Regions from separate parts of the Priestia sp. USM5 genome, predicted to be linked through region 1. Evidence: riboswitches for the same ligand, from Rfam matches in the RefSeq annotation. Region 1 holds a riboswitch; each other region holds the start of a gene.
What was found. A riboswitch is a leader RNA that binds a small molecule or an ion and turns the genes downstream of it on or off. The one in region 1 is predicted to bind lysine.
Positions count from the first base shown of each region.

Region 2: another riboswitch for lysine. It lies ahead of ACWATA_RS11775 (amino acid permease); the one in region 1 lies ahead of ACWATA_RS00920 (aspartate kinase).
Region 3: another riboswitch for lysine. It lies ahead of lysA (diaminopimelate decarboxylase); the one in region 1 lies ahead of ACWATA_RS00920 (aspartate kinase).

Region 1 covers NZ_JBSGKN010000001.1:178,168-186,293, reverse strand. The annotation lists gene ACWATA_RS00945 (acyl-CoA thioesterase) at 1-97, opposite strand, end outside; gene sdhB (succinate dehydrogenase iron-sulfur subunit) at 161-934, opposite strand; gene sdhA (succinate dehydrogenase flavoprotein subunit) at 938-2,725, opposite strand; gene ACWATA_RS00930 (succinate dehydrogenase cytochrome b558 subunit) at 2,755-3,363, opposite strand; gene ACWATA_RS00925 (YslB family protein) at 3,853-4,380, shown strand; gene ACWATA_RS00920 (aspartate kinase) at 4,432-5,664, opposite strand; lysine riboswitch at 5,806-5,983, opposite strand; gene uvrC (excinuclease ABC subunit UvrC) at 6,049-7,815, opposite strand; gene trxA (thioredoxin) at 8,039-8,126, opposite strand, start outside.
Region 2 covers NZ_JBSGKN010000001.1:2,152,310-2,160,435, forward strand. The annotation lists gene ACWATA_RS11760 (cysteine hydrolase family protein) at 1-329, shown strand, start outside; gene ACWATA_RS11765 (GNAT family N-acetyltransferase) at 424-915, shown strand; gene ACWATA_RS11770 (hypothetical protein) at 1,019-1,387, shown strand; gene ACWATA_RS11775 (amino acid permease) at 1,424-2,863, opposite strand; lysine riboswitch at 2,966-3,150, opposite strand; TPP riboswitch at 3,325-3,425, shown strand; gene thiT (energy-coupled thiamine transporter ThiT) at 3,458-4,066, shown strand; gene ACWATA_RS11785 (ethanolamine ammonia-lyase reactivating factor EutA) at 4,223-4,912, shown strand; gene ACWATA_RS11790 (ethanolamine ammonia-lyase reactivating factor EutA) at 4,924-5,655, shown strand; gene ACWATA_RS11795 (ethanolamine ammonia-lyase subunit EutB) at 5,682-7,052, shown strand; gene eutC (ethanolamine ammonia-lyase subunit EutC) at 7,067-7,780, shown strand; gene eat (ethanolamine permease) at 7,802-8,126, shown strand, end outside.
Region 3 covers NZ_JBSGKN010000001.1:2,345,363-2,353,488, forward strand. The annotation lists gene ACWATA_RS12750 (acyl-CoA dehydrogenase) at 1-396, opposite strand, end outside; gene ACWATA_RS12755 (DUF1292 domain-containing protein) at 549-812, opposite strand; gene ACWATA_RS12760 (PAS domain-containing sensor histidine kinase) at 899-2,623, opposite strand; gene ACWATA_RS12765 (YckD family protein) at 2,785-3,099, opposite strand; gene ACWATA_RS12770 (NAD(P)/FAD-dependent oxidoreductase) at 3,173-4,291, opposite strand; gene ACWATA_RS12775 (CBO0543 family protein) at 4,630-5,142, shown strand; lysine riboswitch at 5,209-5,391, shown strand; gene lysA (diaminopimelate decarboxylase) at 5,530-6,858, shown strand; gene ACWATA_RS12785 (dicarboxylate/amino acid:cation symporter) at 6,909-8,126, shown strand, end outside.

The DNA.
Region 1 (8,126 bases):
ACATATCTGTTTCCGAAAATCTTACCTTGATTTTCTGCTTAAACGAAAATGACTCTTTCCAGTGATCCATGTCTTCAATATACGAAATATTATTCATCTGTATTTCCTCCGTTCGTCATAGACATAATAAAACCTCTCCACGTGGAGAGGTTTTGAGTGGTTATACTTGATCGCTACCAAAGAAACTTCTGAATGCTTGAATTGTTGTGTCGCGGTTCAAAGCTGCGATTGAAGTAGTCAATGGAATTCCTTTTGGACATGATTGAACGCAGTTTTGAGAGTTCCCGCAGTTCGCTAGCCCTCCATCACCCATAATCGTCTCTAAACGTTCTCCTTTATTTAACGCACCGGTTGGATGGGCATTAAACAAGCGAACTTGAGAAAGCGGTGCTGGACCGATGAAGTTTGACTTGTCGTTTACGTTTGGACAAGCTTCTAAGCAAACGCCGCATGTCATACACTTGGATAACTCATACGCCCACTGACGTTTCTTTTCAGGCATACGCGGTCCTGGTCCTAAATCGTATGTGCCATCGATCGGAACCCAGGCTTTTACTTTTTTCAGTGAATCAAACATACGGCTGCGGTCTACCTGCAAGTCACGAACAACAGGGAATGTTTTCATTGGCTGCAAGCGAATCGGCTGTTCTAGTTTATCAACAAGAGCTGTACATGACTGACGAGGTTTACCGTTGATAACCATTGAACAGGCTCCGCATACTTCCTCTAAACAGTTCATTTCCCAGTTTATCGGAGCAACCTCTTTACCTGAAGCATCAACAGGGTTACGTCTGATTTCCATCAGTGCTGAAATAACGTTCATATTCGGACGATACGGAATTTCAAACTCCTGATTGTAAGGAGCAGATTCAGCTGAATCTTGACGTGTAATAATGAAGCGCACTGTCTTTTGGACTGTTTGTTGTTCACTCATTGATTAACGAACCCCCTCTTGTTGTTTTTTTGGTTTTTCATCTTTTTTCTTTGTGTAGTCGCGCTTACGCGGTTTGATTAACGATACGTCTACCTCTTCATAATGGAAAGAAGGAGCCGTTTTCTTATCAACGAAAGATGCCATTGTTGTTTTTAAGAATTCTTCATCGTTACGATCTGGGAAATCCGGCTTATAATGAGCACCGCGACTTTCGTTACGGTTGTAAGCTCCAAGCGTTACAACACGTGAAAGCTGGAGCATGTTTTGAAGCTGACGAGTAAATGTTGCCGCTTGATTACTCCATTTAGCCGTGTCATTAATGTTAATACGATCATAGCGTTCAATTAATTCTTGAATCTTTTCATCTGTTTTTAACAGTTTGTCATTGTATCGTACGACTGTCACGTTGTCAGTCATCCATTCCCCTAGCTCTTTATGAAGAACGTATGCATTTTCTGTACCTTGAAGATTCATGATATTGTTCCATTTCTCTTCTTCTTCTTTCACATGACGATCATATACGCTTGAAGAAATAGCATCTGCGCTCTTTTCTAAACCATTGATGTATTCAACGGCTTTAGGACCAGCAACCATACCGCCATAAATAGCTGACAATAATGAGTTTGCTCCTAAACGGTTCGCTCCGTGCTGCGAATAATCACACTCACCAGCTGCGAACAAGCCAGGGATATTTGTCATTTGATCGTAATCCACCCATAAACCGCCCATTGAATAGTGTACGGCTGGGAAAATCTTCATTGGTACTTTGCGCGGATCATCGCCCATGAATTTTTCATAGATTTCGATGATACCTCCAAGTTTAATGTCTAGCTCTTTTGGATCTTTATGTGAAAGGTCCAGATAAACCATGTTCTCTCCGTTAATTCCTAACTTCTGCGCTACGCAGACGTCAAAAATTTCACGAGTTGCAATATCACGAGGTACTAAGTTACCGTATGCCGGATATTTTTCCTCTAAGAAATACCAAGGTTTACCGTCTTTATATGTCCAAACGCGTCCGCCTTCTCCACGAGCAGATTCACTCATAAGACGAAGCTTATCATCTCCCGGGATAGCAGTTGGATGAATTTGAATAAACTCTCCGTTTGAATAGTATGCACCTTGCTGATACACGATAGATGCCGCTGAACCTGTATTAATAACTGAGTTCGTCGATTTTCCAAAGACAATACCAGGTCCACCTGTAGCCATAATAACCGCATCAGCTGGGAACGTTTTAATTTCCATTGATTTTAAATTCTGTGCAGAAATTCCGCGACAGCTGCGCTCATCATCAAGAACAGCACCTAAGAATTCCCATCCTTCGTACTTTGTCACAAGTCCGGCAACTTCATAGCGACGAACCTGCTCATCTAATGCGTACAATAACTGTTGACCCGTTGTTGCTCCAGCAAAAGCCGTACGGTGATGCTGCGTTCCGCCAAATCGTCTGAAGTCTAACAAACCCTCAGGAGTACGGTTAAACATAACACCCATACGGTCAAGTAAGTGAATAATACCAGGAGCTGCTTCACACATTGCTTTTACAGGTGGCTGGTTGGCTAAAAAGTCTCCGCCATACACTGTGTCATCAAAGTGTTCCCATGGTGAATCTCCTTCACCTTTCGTATTTACGGCTCCGTTGATTCCACCTTGTGCGCAAACTGAGTGAGATCTTTTTACCGGAACTAGTGAAAATAAATCTACTTGCTTGCCAGACTCAGCAATTTTTATTGTTGCCATCAAGCCAGCTAAACCGCCACCGACTACGATGATTTTTCCGTTACTCATCGGAACCCCACTCCTTCAAAACCTTAATTTTATGCAAATGCGAATAATGTACGAACACCTACGAATGTAAGTGCTAAGAAGATTGCTAATGTCACATAAGTTGAAATTCTTTGAGAACGTGGTGTTACAGTTAACCCCCAGCTAACTCCAAATGACCATAGACCGTTTGCAAAGTGGAAGATCGTAGATACAACACCAACTATGTAGAATGCAAACATTGCTGGGTTGCTTAAAATTCGTTCCATCATTTGAAAATCTACTTCTTTTCCAAGCGCAGCTTGTATTCTGGTTTCCCATACGTGCCATGTGATGAAGATAAGTGTGATTACACCTGAAACACGCTGAAGGATAAACATCCAGTTACGGAAAAATCCATAGTTGTTAACGTTTGTTTTAGCAGTGAATGCGATGTAAAGACCGTATATTGCGTGAAAAACGATTGGTAAGAAAATAATGAAAATTTCTAGAGCATAGCGGAAAGGTAAGCTCTCCATGAAGTGAGCTGCTTGATTAAATGATTCTTCTCCCTTTGTCGCGAAATGATTCACAACTAAATGCTGTGTTAAGAAAATCCCGATTGGTATTACTCCAAGTAGTGAATGGATTCTCCGATATTGAAACTCTCTGTTTGCCGCCATCTGCGTAGACCCCCCTTAGTTAAATGAACATAGTTTGTGAAGAACTTTCTTACTCCCACTAGACAAATAGATTAATCGTGAATACAGGAAATGAAAACCTTTGCATTTCCTAATAAAGTATGTGACAGGTTAATTTTACTCCCATCGATTAAGAGCGTCAAGGCAAGATGTTTAAATCTTCTATAAAATATAAATTTATAAAATTTTATATTTGTTAACGCTTACTGCATTGATGTTAAAGATTTTTTCTTTCTATTATAATATCGCTTGCCACAGTTAAGTAAGCGTTTACTTTATACTTTTATTGTAAACAAGTTCACAAAACATTTACACAGGTAAAAGTACCCTTTTAAAAGTAATTTTATGGATTTTTTATCTTTACATCTAACTCTTTTTACCATAATAAAGATCCTCTTACATTTTATTAAAAAAATGCGTGAGAGGTTTTTTAGATTTGTATATAATAGTAGTAAAGAAAGAGGGGAAAGCATGAGCAATTTACAAACAGAATCACAGCAAGAACTTGAAGAGACGATGGAAACATTAGAACCTAATGCCGCAGCTGAAACAGAGAGAGCTCTTGATCACGTTCCATATTTCGGATACAGCCTTTTGCGTGACGTGTTAATTCCAGAGCTTCTTGGAGACGAAACGAATACCATCTCATACTGGGCAGGAAAACACCTTGCGCGTAAATATCCATTAAATACAATGGATGAAATCGTCGCATTTTTTAAAGCAGCTTCCTGGGGAACACTGACGCTTGCCAAAAAAGATAAATATTCACTAGAGCTTGAGTTATCAGGTGATGTGGTCAGCAAAAGATTTCAGCAGGAAACTTGTTCATTTCATCTTGAGTCAGGGTTTGTGGCTGAACAGATTCAGCGTCAAAACAACTGCCTAACAGAAGCCTACTTAACACCTAAAGAAAAGAACGGAAAAGTGCTGATTTCCGTGCAGTGGGACCGAAAAGATATCTTACCTACCGAAACCCGTGCGGAGCGTTATAAAAAGTAAGAAATACGTATATATAAAAGACGTGGAGATACCACGTCTTTTTTCTTTTCTTTATACTTGCACTGCCTGCTGCTCTTCTAATTCAAATGCTACGTGAAGCGTCTCAACAGCTTTTACCATATCAGCATGCGGTACAACTGTAGATACTTTAATTTCAGACGTGCTGACCATCTTCACTTCAATTTTCTCTCCTGCCAGCACTTCAAACATTTCGGCTGCAACACCTGGATTAGATATCATGCCAGATCCCACAATCGATACTTTAGCCAGACTGCTTTCATGTTCAATACGCGTATACCCCAAGGTAGATTTATACTCTTTTAAGACGGCAAGAGCAGCTTCTACATCTACAGTTTTAATAGAAAATGAGATAGAGAGGCGATTATTAGCCGTTACGTTTTGAATAATAATATCCACATTTAACTGTTCTTTTGCTAATGCTGTAAAAATAGTAGAAAGAGTTTGTAACTCGTTGTTTAACCCTTCAATTGTCACCCGTGAAATATTATCTTCAAACGCAATTCCTCTTACGACTAAGTTTTGTTCCATTGAAACTTCCTCCTCAACAATCGTTCCATTCTCGTTTTCTAAGCTTGAACGCACTTCTAGCGGTACCTGATAATTTTTTGCAAACTCAACAGCGCGCGGATGCAGCACCCCTGCTCCTAAATTGGCTAATTCTAACATTTCGTCATATGAAATAGAATGAAGTTTACGAGCCTCTTCTACGTAGCGCGGATCCGTCGTAAACACTCCTGTTACGTCTGTATAAATATCACATTTTGCAGCTTTTAGTGCCGCGGCAAGAGCTACTGCCGTCGTGTCAGAGCCGCCTCGACCTAATGTTGTAATGCTTCCATCTTCTGAACAGCCTTGGAATCCAGCTACTACTACGATTCGACCTCTATCTAATTGGCTTTGAATACGAGTCGTGTCAATGTGCTGGATTCGTGCATTGCTGTGAACTGCTTCCGTCTGGATACCAGCTTGCCAACCTGTTAGCGAAGTGGCTTCATGACCTTTGCATTGAAGAGCCATTGTTAACAGGGAAATCGTTACTTGTTCTCCAGTTGTAAGAAGCATATCCATTTCGCGTTTACTTGGACTGTCCGTAATATCACTTGCTAATTTCACCAGTGCATCTGTGGTTTTGCCCATTGCCGATACAACAACTACTACTTGGTTACCGCGCTCTGCTTCTTGAATAACACGGTTTGCTACATGTTGAATACGTTCAACAGAACCAACAGATGTTCCACCAAATTTTTGAACGATTAATGCCATAATTTTGTTCATTCCTTTTCAATAAATTTGCATATGCAGGATGATGAGAAGCTAAATTTTTTTACTCAGACAATAAAAAAAGCAATGAGATGAGCTCTCATTGCTTAACGAACGAAAATTATAAAACATAACCGTCCACTGCCGTGAGATAGCTCTCCAAGAATCTACATCTTGACAATCCTACGTTTATTCAACGCAGAACCAGCAATCATTACTATGAGGTAATGTTCACTTCGGCAAATTTCCCTTTCCGCATCGTTCATAAGGGCTCATACCCTTCCTGATGCGTACTGATTAAATTTGCACCTCTATCTTCACTTCATTTGATGAAGTGTCGTATGAAATTAGTTAATAGCTTATCAAATATTTTCTATTATTTCAAGACTATTTTTGTAATGTTTCATAAATTTTTTCAGCAATGTTTTGAGGAACACCTGAATTTCGTATATCTTCAACCGTTGCTTCTTTCAATTTTTTCACCGAACCAAAATGCTTTAACAAAGCTTTCTTACGCTTTTCTCCCACTCCCGGAATGTCGTCTAGAACTGACTGAAAAGCGGACTTAGAGCGCACTTGACGGTGGAAGGTGATTGCAAAGCGGTGAACTTCATCTTGAATTCGCTGAAGCAAATAAAATTCTTGACTATTGCGTTCAAGCGGTATGATTTGAGGAGGCTCACCAATCATCAGGTTGGAGGTTCTGTGTTTATCATCTTTAACAAGACCTGCTGTAGGCACTAAAAGTCCCAATTCATTTTCGAGAACGTCCTGGACTGCAGCTAAATGCCCTTTGCCTCCATCTACAACAATTAAATCCGGAAGCGGAAGGCCTTCTTTTAACGCTCTGGAATACCGTCTGCGAACGACTTCCCTCATGGAACTGTAATCATCTGGTCCCTTTACGGTCTTAATTTTATATTTGCGATATTCTTTCTTTTCCGGTTTCCCATCAACAAAAACAATCATCGCAGAAACTGGGTCTGTTCCTTGAATATTTGAGTTATCAAATGCTTCAATCCGATAAGGAGCGGCAATTCCAAGCTCTTCTCCTAACCGTTCAACTGCGCCAACTGTACGCTCTTCATCTCGTTCAATTAAATAGAATTTTTCACCGAGCGCAATTTTTGCATTTTTACACGCAAGTTCTACTAATTCTTTCTTTTTGCCTCGCTTTGGATGCTGAACCTCTACTTCTACTAACTTCTCAGCTAACTCTGCATCAATCGTTGCTGGAACCATCACTTCTTTTGGCTTAATATTTTTGGCATAAAACTGACCGATAAAAGTTAAGAAATCTTCTTCTGGCTCTTTATAAAAAGGAAACATAGAAACTTCTCGCTCAATTAATTTCCCTTGGCGAATAAAGAAAACTTGAACACACATCCATCCTTTATCGTAAGAATAGCCAAACACATCTCGATTAACAAAATCATTAAACGTTACTTTTTGCTTTTCCATTGTCGCTTCGATATGAGCAATTTGATCTCGGTATTCTTTAGCCCGTTCAAAGTCAAGTTCTTCTGAAGCTTTTAACATTTTTTCAGTTAACTCTGTTTTGACATGCTCATATCCACCATTTAAAAACCGCGTGATATTTTCAATAATTTGTTTGTTTTGCTCTTCTTTTACCTCTTTTACGCAAGGAGCTAGACATTGCCCGATATGGTAATACAAACAAGGCCTATCTGGCATAGTGGAGCACTTTCTTAACGGATAAATGCGATCAAGAAGCCGCTTTGTTTCATTTGCTGCTTGAACATTAGGATAAGGACCGAAGTATTTCCCTTTATCTTTTTTTATTTTTCTTGTAATAACAAGTCGGGGCTGTTTTTCAGCTGTAATCTTAATAAACGGATAGCCCTTATCATCTTTAAGCATAATATTGTATTTTGGGTCATGCTTTTTAATTAAATTCATTTCTAAAATAAGCGCTTCTAAATTAGAAGATGTGACGATATATTCAAAGTCGACAATGTCGTTTACAAGTCGAAGCGTCTTTCCGTCATGAGATCCGGTAAAGTAGGAACGTACTCGATTTTTTAATACTTTTGCTTTTCCTACGTAAATGACCGTTCCATATTTATCTTTCATCAAGTAACAGCCGGGCTGATCCGGTAAAATAGCCAGCTTTTCTTTTAAATAATCGTTCATACTTTTCTCCTTCCTCTTCTCTTACTCTGTCCATCTATACAATCGCTTATGAAGCGTAACCTACATTCTTTCCTGTCTTAATACATGTACATAAGCTGGATTTATGGCGGTGTTCCTTACATCTAGTATAAAACAAACGAACGCATATTCGCTAAATAAAAGTATTCCCAAAAGAGAAAAAGTGGAGAAAAAGAAAAAAACCTAGCCTGAGCTAGGTTTTGACTTACGCGTGTTTATTAATTAATTCTGTTAATGCTTCTTTTGGTTGGAAACCAACTACTTGATCAACTTTCTCTCCATCTTTGAATAAT
Region 2 (8,126 bases), 2.0 Mb from region 1:
AGCACGTGAACAGCTGTTTCATTGGAACAGAGCTAGATAGCTATTTAAAAGCAAATGGCTATGATACGCTTATCTTAATAGGACTAACTACTAATCACTGCGTCTCTACGACTGCGCGCATGGCTGGAAATCTAGGGTATAGGACGTATGTTGCGAACGATGCAACGGCCTGTTTTGATTGTATGTCCTACGATGGAAAAACCAGACTTCTTGCAGAAGATGTACATACATTCGCACTGTCTTCCTTGCACGGAGAGTTTGCAACGGTCGTTTCTACAAAAGAGACTCTTCAAGTCCTTCAAACCTTTCAATATGCCCAAAACCAATAACCGATGTGCATGCGCACATCGGTTTTTTATGTAGATTATGTTTCTTAAAAGAAGTAAAATAAAGATAATTCTATACTATAAGGAGTTTGTACATATGATCATTCGTTATGCTAAAGAAGAAGATTTACCTATGCTTGTTGAAATTTATAATCAGTCCGTTCAAACAAGTGCTGCTACTTTTGACTTAACGCCTGTAACAGTAGAACAAAGAAGGGGCTGGTTTAATAATCATATTGGCAATGAACTTTTTCCACTTATTGTCGCGGAAAAAGATGGAGTAGTAGCGGGCTATGCTTCGCTTTCCTCGTATCGAGATAAAGAAGCGTACATTCAAACAGTAGAGCTATCGATTTATATTGATAAAAATCAACAAGGGCATGGTATTGGGAAACAGCTTATGAAGCGCATTTTGGAATTAGCTAAAGAGCTCGACCATCACGTTGTCATTTCAGGAATTACAAAAGGGAATGATATCAGTATCAAAATGCATGAGCAATTTAATTTTACATTTTGCGGAGAGTTTAAAGAAGTGGGCTGGAAATTTGATCAGTGGCAAGATGTACTTTTTTATCAGCTTATTTTATAAGATGTATGACACCTTTACACATTGTAACGTTTTAGTTTCATGTGTAAAGGTTATTAAAATAATAAGTTGTTTTATTATTTTAATACGAAAGGTGTTAGCTATCATGAGTACACATTTTCAATATCAACATCTAAGAGCTGTGCCGAAAAGATGGTCCCAAAAAGAACTGCATATCCAGCTGAATAGAATCAAACACAATTCTGAACTATCTACTATAGCAGCAGATCCGCTTTTTCATCTGTTAGAATGTACCCGTTCAGGCCTTCAAACTAAACAAGAAATCATAGACTACATCCAAACCATTCCTAATCACCAACTTCCATCTTTTGCAACTCATTTAAGCAGGTTAATTCAGCGTATTTATTATATCGAAGCTGCTGATTACTATAACCGTCCCCTCAAAGGTTATATGCTTGTTATGAAAAACCAACCCGCTTATATATCTCTTCATTTTGCCGATCAGCTCATATAAAAAAAGCGCTCTATTCTTTTGAATAGAGCGCTTTTTTTATTCGTATTTTTTCACTGTTACTTGACATTCTTTTAACGGGATAAGCTTCGACTTTTTCGTCCATTTGTATCCTAACCAAACAATTAAGAATAAAGGAAGTCCGATATAAGAAACAAGTACACCGTACCAGTCAATCGAGTCACCCATAAACGCCGAATAGTTTTGGCCTAAAATAACAACGGCACATAAAATAAAGGCAAAGATAGGGCCAAATGGGAAAAGTTTTGCATGATATGGAAGTTCACTCAAATCATGACCTTGAGCAACAAATGCTCTTCTAAAACGATAGTGGCTGATCGCAATTCCTAACCAAGCAATAAAACCAGACATACCAGAAGCGTTAAGTAACCACGTATATACCGCACCGTCTCCAAAAAATGAAGCACCAAATGCAAGTGTACCGACAAGTGCCGTTGCGATTAAGGCATTAACTGGAACGCCTCGTTTATTCACTTTTGCTAAAAACCTTGGTGCTTTTCCATCTTTCGCTAAGTTCCACAGCATACGCGTAGAAGCATACATGCCTGAGTTACCAGCAGATAAAACAGCTGTTAAAATAACGGCATTAATCGCTGATGCTGCAAACGCCAGACCTGCTCGTTCGAATATCAAAGTAAACGGACTTACTCGCACGTCATCACTTGCTAATGAATTCGCTGTGTATGGAATAAGCATTCCAATAACAAAAATAGCTAAAATATAAAATAACAAGATGCGCCAGAAGACTTGTTTAACTGCGCGAGGAACCGTTTTTTCCGGATCTTCACTTTCTCCAGCTGCGACTCCAAGCAACTCTGTTCCTTGGAATGAAAAACCAGCTGCCATAAAGATACCTAGTACAGTGAAGAATCCACCGTGAATCGGTCCATCACCAAGCGTGAAGTTTTTAAAACCTGGTGCTTCATTGTTAAAGATACCAAAAATCATCATAATACCAATAACTAAAAAGATAATAACCGTTACTACTTTAATTAACGAAAACCAAAATTCAGATTCACCAAATCCTTTTACAGAAAGGTAGTTAAGCCCAAACATAATTAATAAAAACAGGGCACTCCATAAAATAGAAGAAGAGTTTGGGAACCAAAATTTCATAATAAGGGCTCCAGCGGATAATTCAGCTGCAATCGTAATAGCCCAGTTATACCAGTAGTTCCAGCCGAGAGCGAAACCAAAGGATGGATCTACAAAACGAGACGCATACGTACTAAATGAACCAGCTTCAGGCATATAAGCTGCGAGCTCTGCTAGGCTGGTCATCAAAAAGTAAACCATGACGCCAATGATAGCGTAAGCTAAAAGCGCTCCCCCAGGTCCTGCTGTGTGAATTGCTCCACCACTTGCTAGGAATAAGCCGGTTCCGATGGCTCCTCCTAATGAAATCATCGTTAAGTGGCGAGATTTCAACCCACGTTTTAATTCTTGCTGCTCTTGCATAGATAAATACTCCTTTCGAATGTACGGAAAGAGACGGGATAACATAAAAAAAGCCCGCAGTATATGTGCGCGCTTTTAAATCTGAAAACCGCGTCAACCTTCCGTGAAGATAGCTCTTCACATCACTCGCATGATGTGACAGTTCTGTTCCTGTTCGGAGACAGCCCCAGCTTAAATCAACCGAGAAGTGATCTAAACTTCGGCAATTTTTCCTTTCAAGCAACATCCTCAATGTTCTCTGCATTTCCGTTACTTTACTATTAAAAACTGCGACCTCTACCTCATCGATTAGGATGAGGGTTTTTTATATTCAATTGACATAAAAGAAGTATAACAAATACTAAAACGATTGTCATTATAAAAAATAGATTCAGAAAATAGAAACATCTTTGAAATCTCTCGAATCTATTTTGTTACATATGGTATAATAAACATTGTCTTTATACTACATAAATATCCAAACGTACCACAGGGGGAGCCGCCGTGCTGAGAGTGAACGAAACGTTCAGACCCTTAGAACCTGTTAGTTAACGCTAGCGTAGGAATGTGGGAATAGTAGCATATATTTGCTTACTCCTGTGTAAACCGTTTGATATGAATGATTCAAAAACAGGAGTGAGAAACGTGAATAAAGCATTACCTTTACAGGCTAAAATTGAAATAGCTATTTTTGCAGCATTGGCACTTCTACTTGACCTTTTGCCTTCCATTAAGATTGCAACGGCTGTAAGTATTTCGTTCTCCATGGTGCCCATTTTTATTATGTGCTTTCGCTGGGGAGTAAAAGGCGGGGCTCTATCTGGTCTATTATGGGGGCTTTTGCAGTTAGCGACAGGAACGGCTTATATTTTAACAGCGCTACAAACATTTATTGAATATATTGTGGCTTTTGCTTTTATAGGTTTTGGAGGTATTTTTTCACAATCTATTAAAACAAATTTAGCTACCAATAACAGATCAAAAGCTTTTGTTTTGATTGTTTTATCCCTTATTATCGGAAGCTTCGCACGTTATTTCTGGCACTTTATTGCTGGTATTATTTTCTGGGGATCGTACGCACCAAAAGGTATGTCCGCTCTGTGGTATTCTTTTTCAATGAACGGTATTTCAATGGTAGGGTCACTAATAGCCTGCTTAGTCATTCTTTCATTGTTAATTCCATCGGCATCAAGAATGATTGTAACTAAATCACATTCATCATAAGAAAAAAGACTAAATCTACCAAGATTTAGTCTTTTTTTTCATTTGTCACCTTTGTTTACACAAAAGTGTGTCAGGTTTGATAACATAGTTAGTGAAATATTCAAAAAACTGTTTTATGATAGTCAACATATTCAAACGAGATAAAGGATTGATCGTATGCTACAGAAATGGATCACGAGCATAGGTTTAGATATTGGAACAAGCACAACAAAACTGATTGTAAGCAAACTGTTAATAGCAAATCAACAAAATCAGTTTACGCTGCCAGGCTGTCAAATTATTGATCGTCAAGTAACGTATGCAAGTTCTATCTATACCACACCTATGCTAAACGAGGTTGAAATCGATGTTCAACGATTAACGGTACTACTAGAACAAGAGTACAAGAATGCAGAAATCTCCTTAGATCAAGTGGAGGCGGGCGCTGTGATCATCACAGGAGAAACTGCTAGAAAGCAAAATGCAGAAACTATCGTTCACTATCTAGCCGAACATGCTGGAGATTTTGTTGTTGCAACAGCCGGTGCTGACTTGGAAGGAATATTGGCGGCAAAAGGATCAGGAGCAATACAACATTCCGCTGAAACAAATGCAGTAATTGCCAATATTGATGTAGGAGGAGGCACCGCTAACATCGCTTTATGTCAAAACGGAAAAGTGATCGAAACGTTTACGCTGCATGTAGGTGGAAGATTAATTCGGCTGAATTCAGACGGCTTTGTTACCTACGTTTCACCTTATTTAACTGAATTTTTAAAAAATAATTCTTTAATACTGCGAGAAGGTGAAAAAGCAACATTTGAAAAACTCTCGTCTATCTGTCAATTACTATCTGTCAATTACTAGCTGAAGAAACCGTGAATTATGTAAGAGCACTAATTCAAACCTCTTCGCTGCTCGTTTCTCCTCATACAAGATCTTCTATCCAACCAGAAACAATTATGATTTCAGGAGGGGTAGGAGCAATGATGGAGAAGCAAAAGCCGAAAACAGTGAGGGAAGTGGCTGTACATGGAGACATTGGTCCTCTGCTAGCGTATCAGTTTCAATCCATACACGTATCTCAAGCCGCTGAAACAACGCGCGCTACTGTCATTGGGGCTGGCATGCAAAATACAGAAGTTAGCGGATCAACCGTATACATTAAGTCTAAAAAACTGCCGCTGAAAAACATTCCGATTATAGAAATACCTGTACAGCCAGAGGAGGAGTGGAATCCGCAGCTGTTTCAAGAAAGAGCTCGAGCGTCATGTATGCAGGCTTCAACTGTTTTCAGCGCAGAAGATCCTCCCGTTGCTATTGCTTTATCTCATTTCCCTTACTGCAGCTATATAATGCTGCAAGAATTAGCAAAAGTAATAAGCGCTGAATTTGGTGCTTGTTTTAAAGGAGCTAAGTGCCTCGTTGTTTTATGCGAGCAGGATATTGCTAAAGCTTTAGGACAAGCACTAGCCAAACAGGAGAACGAATTAGAAATTATTTGTTTAGATCAAATTGACTTTACCCACGGAGATTATATCGATCTAGGGTTACCCGTAGCTGGAGAGGCAATCTCTGTTTCGATTAAAACACTCGCTTTTTCATCATAATCAACTGAACATACAAGGAGGAAAAGATGTTTAAAACTACCCGGTTGTTAGGAGAAACATTTTCATTTTATAGCTTGAAAGAAATTATGGCCAAAGCAAACGAAGAACGTTCTGGAGATCAGCTCGCAGGAGTTAGCGCTGAGTCAACGAAAGAACGAATGGCAGCCAAACAAGTGCTAGCTGATATCACACTTGCTGATATTCGAAATTACCCGCTGCTAAGCGCAGATGAAGACAACGTCTCGGCATTAATCGAAAGTCAGGTTGATTCATCGGTTTACGACATTATTAAAAATTGGACAGTAGGGGAGTTAAGAGAATACATCTTATCTGATGAGCATACCGGAGAAGACCTTCTTGCGCTTAGCAAAGGATTAAACAGCGAAATGATTGCGGCAGCTACTAAAATTATGTCCAATTTAGATTTAATTCAAGGAGCTGCCAAGATAGAAGTGCAAACTACTTGTCAAACGACTATCGGTCAAAAAGGCGTATTGGCTTCAAGAGCCCAGCCTAATCATCCTTCAGATAACTTAAAAGGAATGAGAGCATCTCTCTACGAAGCGTTAAGCTATGGAATTGGAGATGCGGTTATCGGAATTAACCCTGTTATTGATACAACGGATAATATCTACGCGCTTTTAAATGAAACAAAAAATATAATCAACGAATGGTCGATTCCTACTCAAAACTGTGTATTATCACATGTGACGAGCCAAATGAGAGCAATCGAAAAAGGAGCAGCTGCTGACTTGATTTTCCAAAGTTTAGCAGGCACAGAAGCCGGTAATGATTCATTTGGGATTTCACTGTCTATGCTCGATGAAGCGACAGCGTTAATTCATGAAAAAGGGACAGCAAAAGGTCCGAACCGCTGGTATTTTGAAACAGGACAAGGTTCTGAACTGTCAGCAGAAGCCCACTATAATATTGATCAAGTAACGCTCGAAGCTAGATGCTATGGCTTAGCTCGCCACTACAAGCCTTTCTTAGTTAACACGGTTGTTGGATTTATTGGACCTGAATATTTATATAACAGCAAACAAGTTCTGCGAGCTGGGTTAGAAGATCATTTTATGGGCAAAATGCACGGCTTGCCTATGGGAGTAGACGTATGTTACACCAATCACATGGATGCTGATCAAAACGATATGGATAATTTAAGTATGCTTCTAGGAACAGCTGGGGTGAACTTTGTAATAGGAGTGCCCATGGCTGATGACTGCATGCTAAACTATCAGTCTCTTAGTTATCATGATATCGCAACCGTGCGCAATGTACTCGGCCGTACCCCAACTCCGTTATTTCAAAAATGGCTTGAAGATCAGCGTATTATGGAAAACGGACGCTTCACATCAAGAGCTGGAGACCCAACTATTTTTATGAATTTGATTTAAGGAAGGTGCTTACTATGATACCAAAGTCAAATCGCGATCCGCTTGAAACACTGAAACAATTTACCCCTGCCCGCATAGGTGTTGGCCGTACGGGAACAAGGCCGCTAACAAAAGACGTTTTATCTTTTCGCACAGATCATGCCGCAGCCGTAGACTCTGTATACGGCTCAGTTTCAGAAGATATTCTATCTGAGTTTAACCTTTTTTCTGTGAATACACGCGCGGAGTCAAAAGAACATTATTTAAAACGGCCGGATCAAGGGAGGTTATTAGCAGATGGCGCTAAGAAAGAGATTTTAAAAAACTGCGTGCCACAGCCTGATGTACAAGTAGTGGTATCAGATGGACTGAGCGCTAAGGCAATTGAAGAAAACATGAGCGACGTGTATCCTGCTTTAATTGATTCACTGGAGTCATATGGACTTCGTATCGGGACTTCGTTTTTTGTAAAAGGAGGACGAGTTGCATGTATGGATGAAATTGGTGAAATCATAAAGCCAAAAGCACTTGTGCTATTGATTGGAGAGCGACCTGGGCTGGTCAGTGCTGAATCCATGAGTGCTTACATGTGCTATGAACCTAGCAAAGGCAAAAAAGAGTCTGATCGTATGGTTATTTCTAATATTCATAAAAGAGGAACGCCTCCTATTGAGGCAGCCGCACATATCGGTACCATGATTGACAAAATGATTAAGCAGCAAACAAGCGGTGTACATCTTATTGTCTAAACATCAAAAGGAGGAGAACGTATGGCGTTACAAAAACAATTAAAACCTATTCATTTATGGGCTATTTCAGTTGGTATGGTTATTTCAGGACAATACTTTGGGTGGAACTACGGGTTTGAACAAGGCGGGATTATCGGACTTGCAATTGCAACCTTAATTGTAACGGTGTTTTACACAACGTTTATGTTCAGCTATGCAGAGCTTTCAACATCTATCCCGCAAGCTGGTGGACCTTCAGCTTATGCAAGAAGAGCACTTGGACCTTTTGGCGGATATATCGCCGGAATTGCATGCTTGCTTGAATTTATTTTTGCTCCTCCTGCTATTGCGGTATCAACAGGAGCAT
Region 3 (8,126 bases), 2.2 Mb from region 1:
GCGAATGTCTCCATTTAACAGAGGCTTTAGCCATTTTTCTTTCTGTTCAGGCGTTCCGTATCGAACCAGCACTTCCATATTGCCAGTGTCAGGAGCTCCGCAGTTAAAAGCTTCTGGTCCAATAATAGAACGGCCCATAATTTCGCAAAGAGGAGCGTATTCTACATTTGTTAGACCTGCTCCGTATTCGCTTTCTGGCAAAAATAAGTTCCATAGCCCAGCTCGCTTTGCTTTTTCTTTTAACTCTTCCATGATTGGAGGAACAGCTGACCATCTAGATGGCTGTTCATTCAGCTGTTGTTCGTATAGCCGTTCATTTGGATAAATATGCTCTTCCATAAAAGAGCTCAATTCTTTTTGCAGCTTCACTACTTTGTCAGAGTAAGAAAAATACACGGTAGTCCCTCGCTTTCATTTACTTACTAACCGGTTGGTATGTTACATATTCATCATAAATGAAGGGAAATAATTCAGCAAGATATTTTTAGAAAAATTCTAAATATTATATTATTTATAAATAAAAAAAAGAGAGGTTGTAACCTCTCTTTTTACGCGGATGTCATTTCCTCAAATACGGCTGATACTTTTTCAAACTCATCATCATCTTCAATTGAAGACCATTCACCATCATCTTCAATTTTTAAAAAGAAAACATCAATTTCTTCTTCTGTTTCAATTAAAACTTCTTCCACAAACGCAACGGCAATATAATCGTGGCCTTCAATCGTCATTTTTCCAAGCACTTCAATATCTTGCTCTTGATCATTTTCATCTAAAATTGTAAAAATCTCTCCCGTTTCAATACGTTCCATCGTATTCCCTCCTATTTTAACCTCATTATTCGTTCACTAACATGTATTCCCCTTTAGAAAAGGTTTCATGCTTATAAAAGTAGAATCTACTTTTTAAAAGGCAAAAGAATGTCTACGGTAGTTCCTTTTCCAAGTTCACTTACAAAGTTAATTTCTCCTCTATGTTCTCGAATGATCTTATAGCACACCATCAGTCCAAGCCCCGTTCCTTTCTCTTTCGTACTATAAAAAGGTTTTCCTAAATGCTGCATTCGTTCCTGCGTGATGCCTGGCCCCTCGTCGCTAAACCGGACAACAAGGTTCTCCTGATTAAATCTTTTTAGTTGAATCGTTACAGTTCCTCCACTTGGCATGGATTCGACGGCATTTTTAAATATATTGCTAAAGACCTGTTTTAACTGGTTTTCTTCGCATAATACGAGAGGAAGATGAAGATCAATCTCTTTTTTTACGTGAATTTTCTCTGTAATCCCCTGCACCTCAGCTAGCTTTAACGTGTTCTCTAAGATATCTTGGACGTGTTTGTCTTTGTAGGTTTTCGCCTGAGGCTTTGCAAGACTCAAGAACTCGTCGGCAATCAATTCGATTCTATCTAACTCATGATTTATCATTTCTACATAGTAAGGCTGACCGCTCGTTTCTTCTAATAACTGCATAAATCCTTTTACCGCTGTTAGAGGGTTTCTGATTTCGTGAGCGATACCCGCTGCTAACTGTCCGACTAAGGAAAGCTGAGCGGATTCACGCAGCAATTTTTCAGTTTTTTTACGTTCTGTAATATCACGAAACAAAACTTGAATGGCCTGCTTTCCCATATACGGAATAGGAAAGGCAATGGTTTCGGCATCAATCGTATGACCGTCTTTATGAATAAACTTTTCTTCCTGCAGATCCACAGATTTATTTTCTGTTTTCATTCGATAAATTCGCTGTTTTACAACATCATAGTAATCAGGGTGAACAAACTGATAAACACAAGCTCCTAATACATCTTGAGGATTCTTGTATCCTAGTGCTTTAGCTCCTGCAGGGTTGATATAATCAATTTTACCTTCACTATGAACGATAATTGCTTCCGGGGATAACTCAATCAAACTTCGGTAGCGCTGTTCGCTTTCTTTTAAAGCCGTCTCATCCTGCTTGCGCGATGTTATATCTCGATAGACAAACGCAATGCATAACGGCCAATCATTCATATTTTCAACGCGAAATAGTGTGACGCTTACATTAATTAAATGCCCGTCTTTATGCTGTCTGACCGTCTCGAATTCCGTTTTCGATTCCCCTGATTGAATAGTCTTATGAAGTTCGCACACGGGCTCCTTTAAAAACGAAGGTATAATCGGAAGAGGCTTTTGATGAATTTCTTCAAACGTCCAGCCAAATGTATTCTCAAACGCAGGGTTCACTTGAAGCGTTTTACCCTCTAAGTCAACGATAGCAACAGCATCTGCGTTATGATAAATAAAAGGCTGAATCTGTTCTTTTTTCTCCTGATAACTAGTTATATTCACGCAATGTCCCATAATTTCAGGTTTTTCTGTGTAAGATAAAGGGGTTAAGTTTACTACATAGCGTTTATCATTTATTTGAAGCTCGTACATAAGCTTTTTCTTTTTATTTAGCGCTTCGAAAAAATGCTCATACGAGACCCATTCTTCTAGAGGTATTTTTTGCTCAGAAACGCTTTCTCCTTGATACATACTGTAAACAAGGTGGTCACCTTTTTGTTTGTAAGCAAATATGATTCCTAGAGCCTCAGCTGAATGATTTTCTGCATGTAATCGGACTATTTTTTTATTTTCGTTCATCGTTCATATTTACCTACCCCTCACTAGCATCTTTCCTAATCGTTCTCATTCTCTTAATTTTACATGAGGCGTTTAAAATTTACTAGATAAAGAAGCAGATATTTTCCATTCATTCACATAAAAAAAGCGCCTGTATAGGCGCTTTTTTATGTGAATAGGAATTACTTTGAATGATGCATTTTATGACAGTGCCGCTTCGGAACAAACCCATTTTTCTCCATATGCTGATAGCGATTTTCCATATGTGAAGAAATGTTTTGACTCTCCGTTTTGCTTAGCACGCCGTACTCCACATATTTTGAAAGTATTTCTTTCTTTTTTTCGAACATTTCTTTGTACAGAACGGATAATTCCTGCTTTTGCTGAGACGTCAGCTGCACGTCTTTTGTTTCTGGCTGAGGATTGTTTTCCGCTAATACAGGCGTCCCGCTCATAAATAAAAAAGCTGCTGCTGCACTTATCATAACCTTTCGCAAACAATCTACTTCCTTTCATCATATAGTAGTTATAGTTTGCGAACTTCTATTTGTTTTCATTCATTCTATTTGCTTAGGACTCAATAGCTCCTCTTACATCATAATCGCTAAGATCAATTTCCATTTCCATTTCAAGTGCTAATTTAGCAAGCTCTGAACCAAGATAAGGACCCGACGTTAAGCCTGAAGCTCCGAGACCGTTCGCTACTAGTATTCCTTCGTAAGCTGGAAGAGCCCCGATGACTGGCAAGAAGCCTGGAGTAAATGGTCGAAACCCTACCCTTGTTTCTAAGACTGTGCTTTCTGTTAAGCCAGGAGCAATTAATAAGGCCTTTGAAAAAATTTCATGAAGCCCCCCAGCCGTTACTCTCAAGTCATAACCCGTGTCGTTTTCATGTGTTGCTCCTATGACAATTTGACCTTGTTCAAACGAAAGAATATATTGGTCGCTTGGAGGCATTACAACGGGCCAGTCTTTTGTATCTAAATCAGGAAGATGCAAGTGGACAATTTGCGCTTTTTGAAAGCTTGCTAAAAATTTCACTCCAAGAGGCTCTAGTAATTGATTTGCCCACGCTCCTGCTGTCACGATTGTTGTACTTGCTAGAAGGGTTTGTCCATTTACGGCAACGCCCGTTACTCGATTATTTTCATAAAGTAGTTCTGCGTTTCCTTCTATTATTTTTGCACCGTTTTTCTTCGCTGCATTCACAAGTGCGTTTCGAAGAGCTTTTCCGTTAACGCGAGCGGCTCCACTAATATGAACTGAACTGTATTCTTCCGAAAGAGCCGGAAACAAAGCCTGTGTTTCTTTAGCGGATAAACGTGTAATCTCGCCTATTTCGGGGGCTTCTTCCCGACGCTTATATGCTCGTTCTTCCATTTTTTTAAGCTTTTGTTCATCAGTGTGTAAACTAATTGCTCCTACTCGCTTATATCCCGTATCCGTTTCTCCATCTTCTTCTAATTGCTGAATTAATGTTTGATAGTACTTGGCGCCGCCTTTTGCTAAGCGGTACCATGCTTTATTTCGACGCTGCGAAAGCCACGGACAAACAATTCCTGCTGCTGCATCAGTAGCTTGACCAGCATCCTTGCGATCTATCAATGTCACATCTGCTCCTGCTTTTGCTAAATGATATGCCGTAGAAGCTCCAAGTACCCCAGCTCCAACTACGATGTATGTTTTCATACCGAAACACCCTTTTCTTTCTTCTAGTATTCTCATGCTATATGTATGCAATTTTAGCATAGCAAAAAAAGAAGTCACATACTAGGCGAAGCTATTTTAAGCTTATTTTTAAGCCTTGCTGACTTTGACATATAGCTCCTTTAGTCTCGTAAGCAAAAGCGGTAGAAGTTCTTTTACCAAGATTATAACAGGGTGAAGAAAGCCATAAATAGTGGTAGTACGTCTTTAACGCTGTGGCTTACGGCTTTTCTATTATAGGTGCTGAATAAAAAAATGAAAGAATAAAACCACTATAATATGTAAATAAAAAGAAATAACCATTATTTTAAGGAGAGCGTATGCAATCTTCATTTGTATTATTTTTTATCATTCTTGGTTTACTATTTGGCAAGTGGCGAAGGTATCAAGAATACTACCCTACTTTGCTGTTTTGGGTCACGGGGAATTTGCTTTATGAAGTGCTGCTGTTTCATCACCGCGTATGGGTATTTCACCCTGTTGGTATTGATCATCTTTTTCTACCCGATCACCTAATGGTTTCTCTTGGAATAACCTTAATTATTTATCCGTTTGTTATACCGGTTTTTTTAGGAAGGCTGCCGCTGCATGTAAGCGGCCGGCTGTGGTGGATTCTTTTATGGGCGCTTTTATTTACTGTGATTGAGTTCATTGCTTATGTTAATCACAGTATCACTCATCATTATGGATGGTCGCTGCTATGTTCTTTTCTCTTCAATATTGTCACGTTCTCACTTTTAATCATTCATCAGAAGACAGCGCTGGCTGCTTGGATTCTATCTGGAAGCTTCATAGCTTTTTTATTTACCTTCTTTGATATTCCTATGCCTTAACTTTTCATTGACTAGACAGAGGAAAAGGAAATATAATAGGAGTTACATTTAAATATAATTTTCCTCTCTGAGAATAGAGGTGCATGAAATCAAGAGTCACTTATTGGAGACTAATGGAGTCTGTGAAGATAAGTAAAAGGGATTTCGTGCCGAAGTATATAAACATCCATTGTGTTCATATACTGGTTCAGTATTGAATAAATGCTGAGCTGTCACAAACCACTTGGTTTGTGGAGAGCTATTGAAGAGATGTTGATGCCTAGAATGTAATAATACTTTATTATTATGAAACCAAGACGCGTGAACATCACTTCACGGGTCTTTTTTGTGTTTTTCTACTGACCATCAAAGTTATAGTTGAATGATTTAAATGGAGGGATACGGATTATGTACTTACATGGAACGAGTAAAATTAACAGCAGCAATCATTTAGAAATTGGGCAGTGTGATACGGTCGAACTGAAAAAACAATACGGCACTCCCCTATACATCTACGATCAAGAATTAATTGAGACGAAATGCAAGGCCTTCCATTCAGCCTTTCAAAGAAGCGGATTTTCATATCAAATCGCCTATGCAGGGAAAGCGTTTCTTTGTATGGAAATGGCTAGCCTTTTAACGAAGCTTGATATGTCATTAGATGTGGTCTCAGGAGGCGAATTATTTACAGCTCTTGAAGCGGGATATCCAGCTGAACGCATTCATTTTCACGGAAATAACAAAACGATTGAAGAAATTGAAATGGCTCTTGATGCGAATATTGGCTGTTTTGTTGTGGATAACTTTACCGAACTTGAAGTTTTACATGCCTTAGCAGCTGAGCGCAAACAGAAAGCATCTATTCTTCTGCGTGTTACTCCAGGGATTGAAGCCCACACACATGAGTATATTATGACCGGACAGGAAGACTCCAAGTTTGGATTTGGTCTTTCCAATGACCAGGCTATGAAAGCGGTAAGTTCTGCATTAGAAAAGCCTTACTACGATCTTTTAGGCATTCATTGTCATATTGGTTCGCAAATTTTTGAAGTAGATGGTTTTTCTCGCGCCATTGATATTTTAACTGATTTCTTATTCAGTATTCGTGATAAAATGGAATTTGAAGTAAAAGTTTTAAACGTAGGTGGTGGTTTTGGTATTCGTTATACCGAAAGCGACTCTCCACTTCCAGTTGAGTATTATGTAGATGCACTGACAGAAAAGCTAAGCCGCACGTTAACTGAACAGAATTATACCCTTCCGGAAGTCTGGATTGAGCCTGGAAGAAGCATCGTAGGAGAAGCAGGTACAACGCTTTATACAATCGGCTCAACGAAGGAGATTCCAGGTGTACGCAAATACGTAGGAATTGATGGCGGTATGACCGATAATATCCGTCCTGCTCTTTACGATGCAAAACATGAAGCTGTCTTGGCTAATAGAGTGACGGATAAAAAAGATGAAACAGTATCAATTGCGGGGAAATGCTGTGAATCAGGAGATATGCTTATTTGGGATATCGATTTACCGCGCGTTAATCAAGGAGATTTACTAGCAGTATCCTCTACAGGTGCCTACAACTATTCAATGGCTAGCAATTACAACCGTATTCCGCGCCCTGCTGTTGTATTTGTGAAAAATGGAGAAGCTCGTCTTGCTGTAGAGCGAGAAACATACGAAGATTTGGTGCGTAAAGATGTAAAGCCAGTCGTTACTACGTATGCAATGAGCAAATGATAGCTGTTCTTGCGTAGTAAAGAAGCTATTGTTGTTTGGAGGAAATCTATATGGTTTTAAGTGTATTTAAAACGTACAGATCATCGCTTATTCTGCTTCTCGCTATTTTAATTGGCGGGATAGCAGGATATGCTATCGGGCCCGATGTGGCAGTCGTAAAGCCCTTTGGTGATTTGTTTCTTAATTTAATGTTCATGATTATCGTTCCCCTTGTCTTTTTTAGTGTGGCTTCGGCAATCGCAAACATGAACGAAATGAAACGTCTTGGTAAAATTATGCTAGGTATCGCCGTTGTGTTTGTCGCCACTGCTGCTGTTTCAGCCGTTCTAGGCTTTTTAGGCGCATCACTTTACAATCCGCTGCACAACGTAGATACTTCTGCCATTAAAGAATTAATGGGTGACAGTGAAAATACAGCTGAAAAAATGACGCTTTTAAATCAGCTTGTTAGTACATTTACTGTACCTGATTTTGTTCAGTTATTTTCGAAAGAGCATATTTTACAATTAATTGTCTTTGCCGTTATCTTCGGTATTGCTACCACGATGGCTGGTGAAAAAGGACAGCCTATGGCGAAATTTCTGACTTCGGGTCAAGAAGTATCGATGAAAGTCGTTAAAATTGTCATGTACTATGCTCCAATTGGTTTAGGGTGCTATTTTGCTACTGTAGTAGGAGAACTTGGACCAAAGATCTTGCAAGGGTATGCTAGAGCATTTATTCTTTATTTATTAATTGCAATCGTTTACTATTTTGGCTTCTTTACGCTATACGCATGGATTGCTGGCGGTAAAGCAGGAATTAAGCTGTTTTGGAAAAATGCAGCTGCTCCTTCTATCACTGCTATTGCTACCTGTTCTTCCGCGGCATCTATTCCAGTCAATTTAGACGCAACAAAGAAAATGGGTGTGCCGCTGGATATTGCTGAAACAGTGATTCCATTAGGAGCAAACACCCATAAAGATGGTTCTGTTATCGGTGGTATTCTAAAAATTGTTTTCTTATTCAGTTTGTTCGGCAAAGATATGACGTCTGCTACGAGTATTTTGAGCATATTAGGCGTAGCCTTTTTAGTTGGAGCCGTAATGGGAGCAATTCCTGGAGGCGGTATGATTGGCGAAATGTTAATCATTACAATTTACGGATTTTCGCCAGAAGTTCTGCCCATCATTGCGGTCATTTCCACAATTATTGACGCCCCTGCTACGCTCTTAAACAGTACGGGAAATACAGTAACAGCGATGCTTGTTACAAGGTTTACAGAAGGA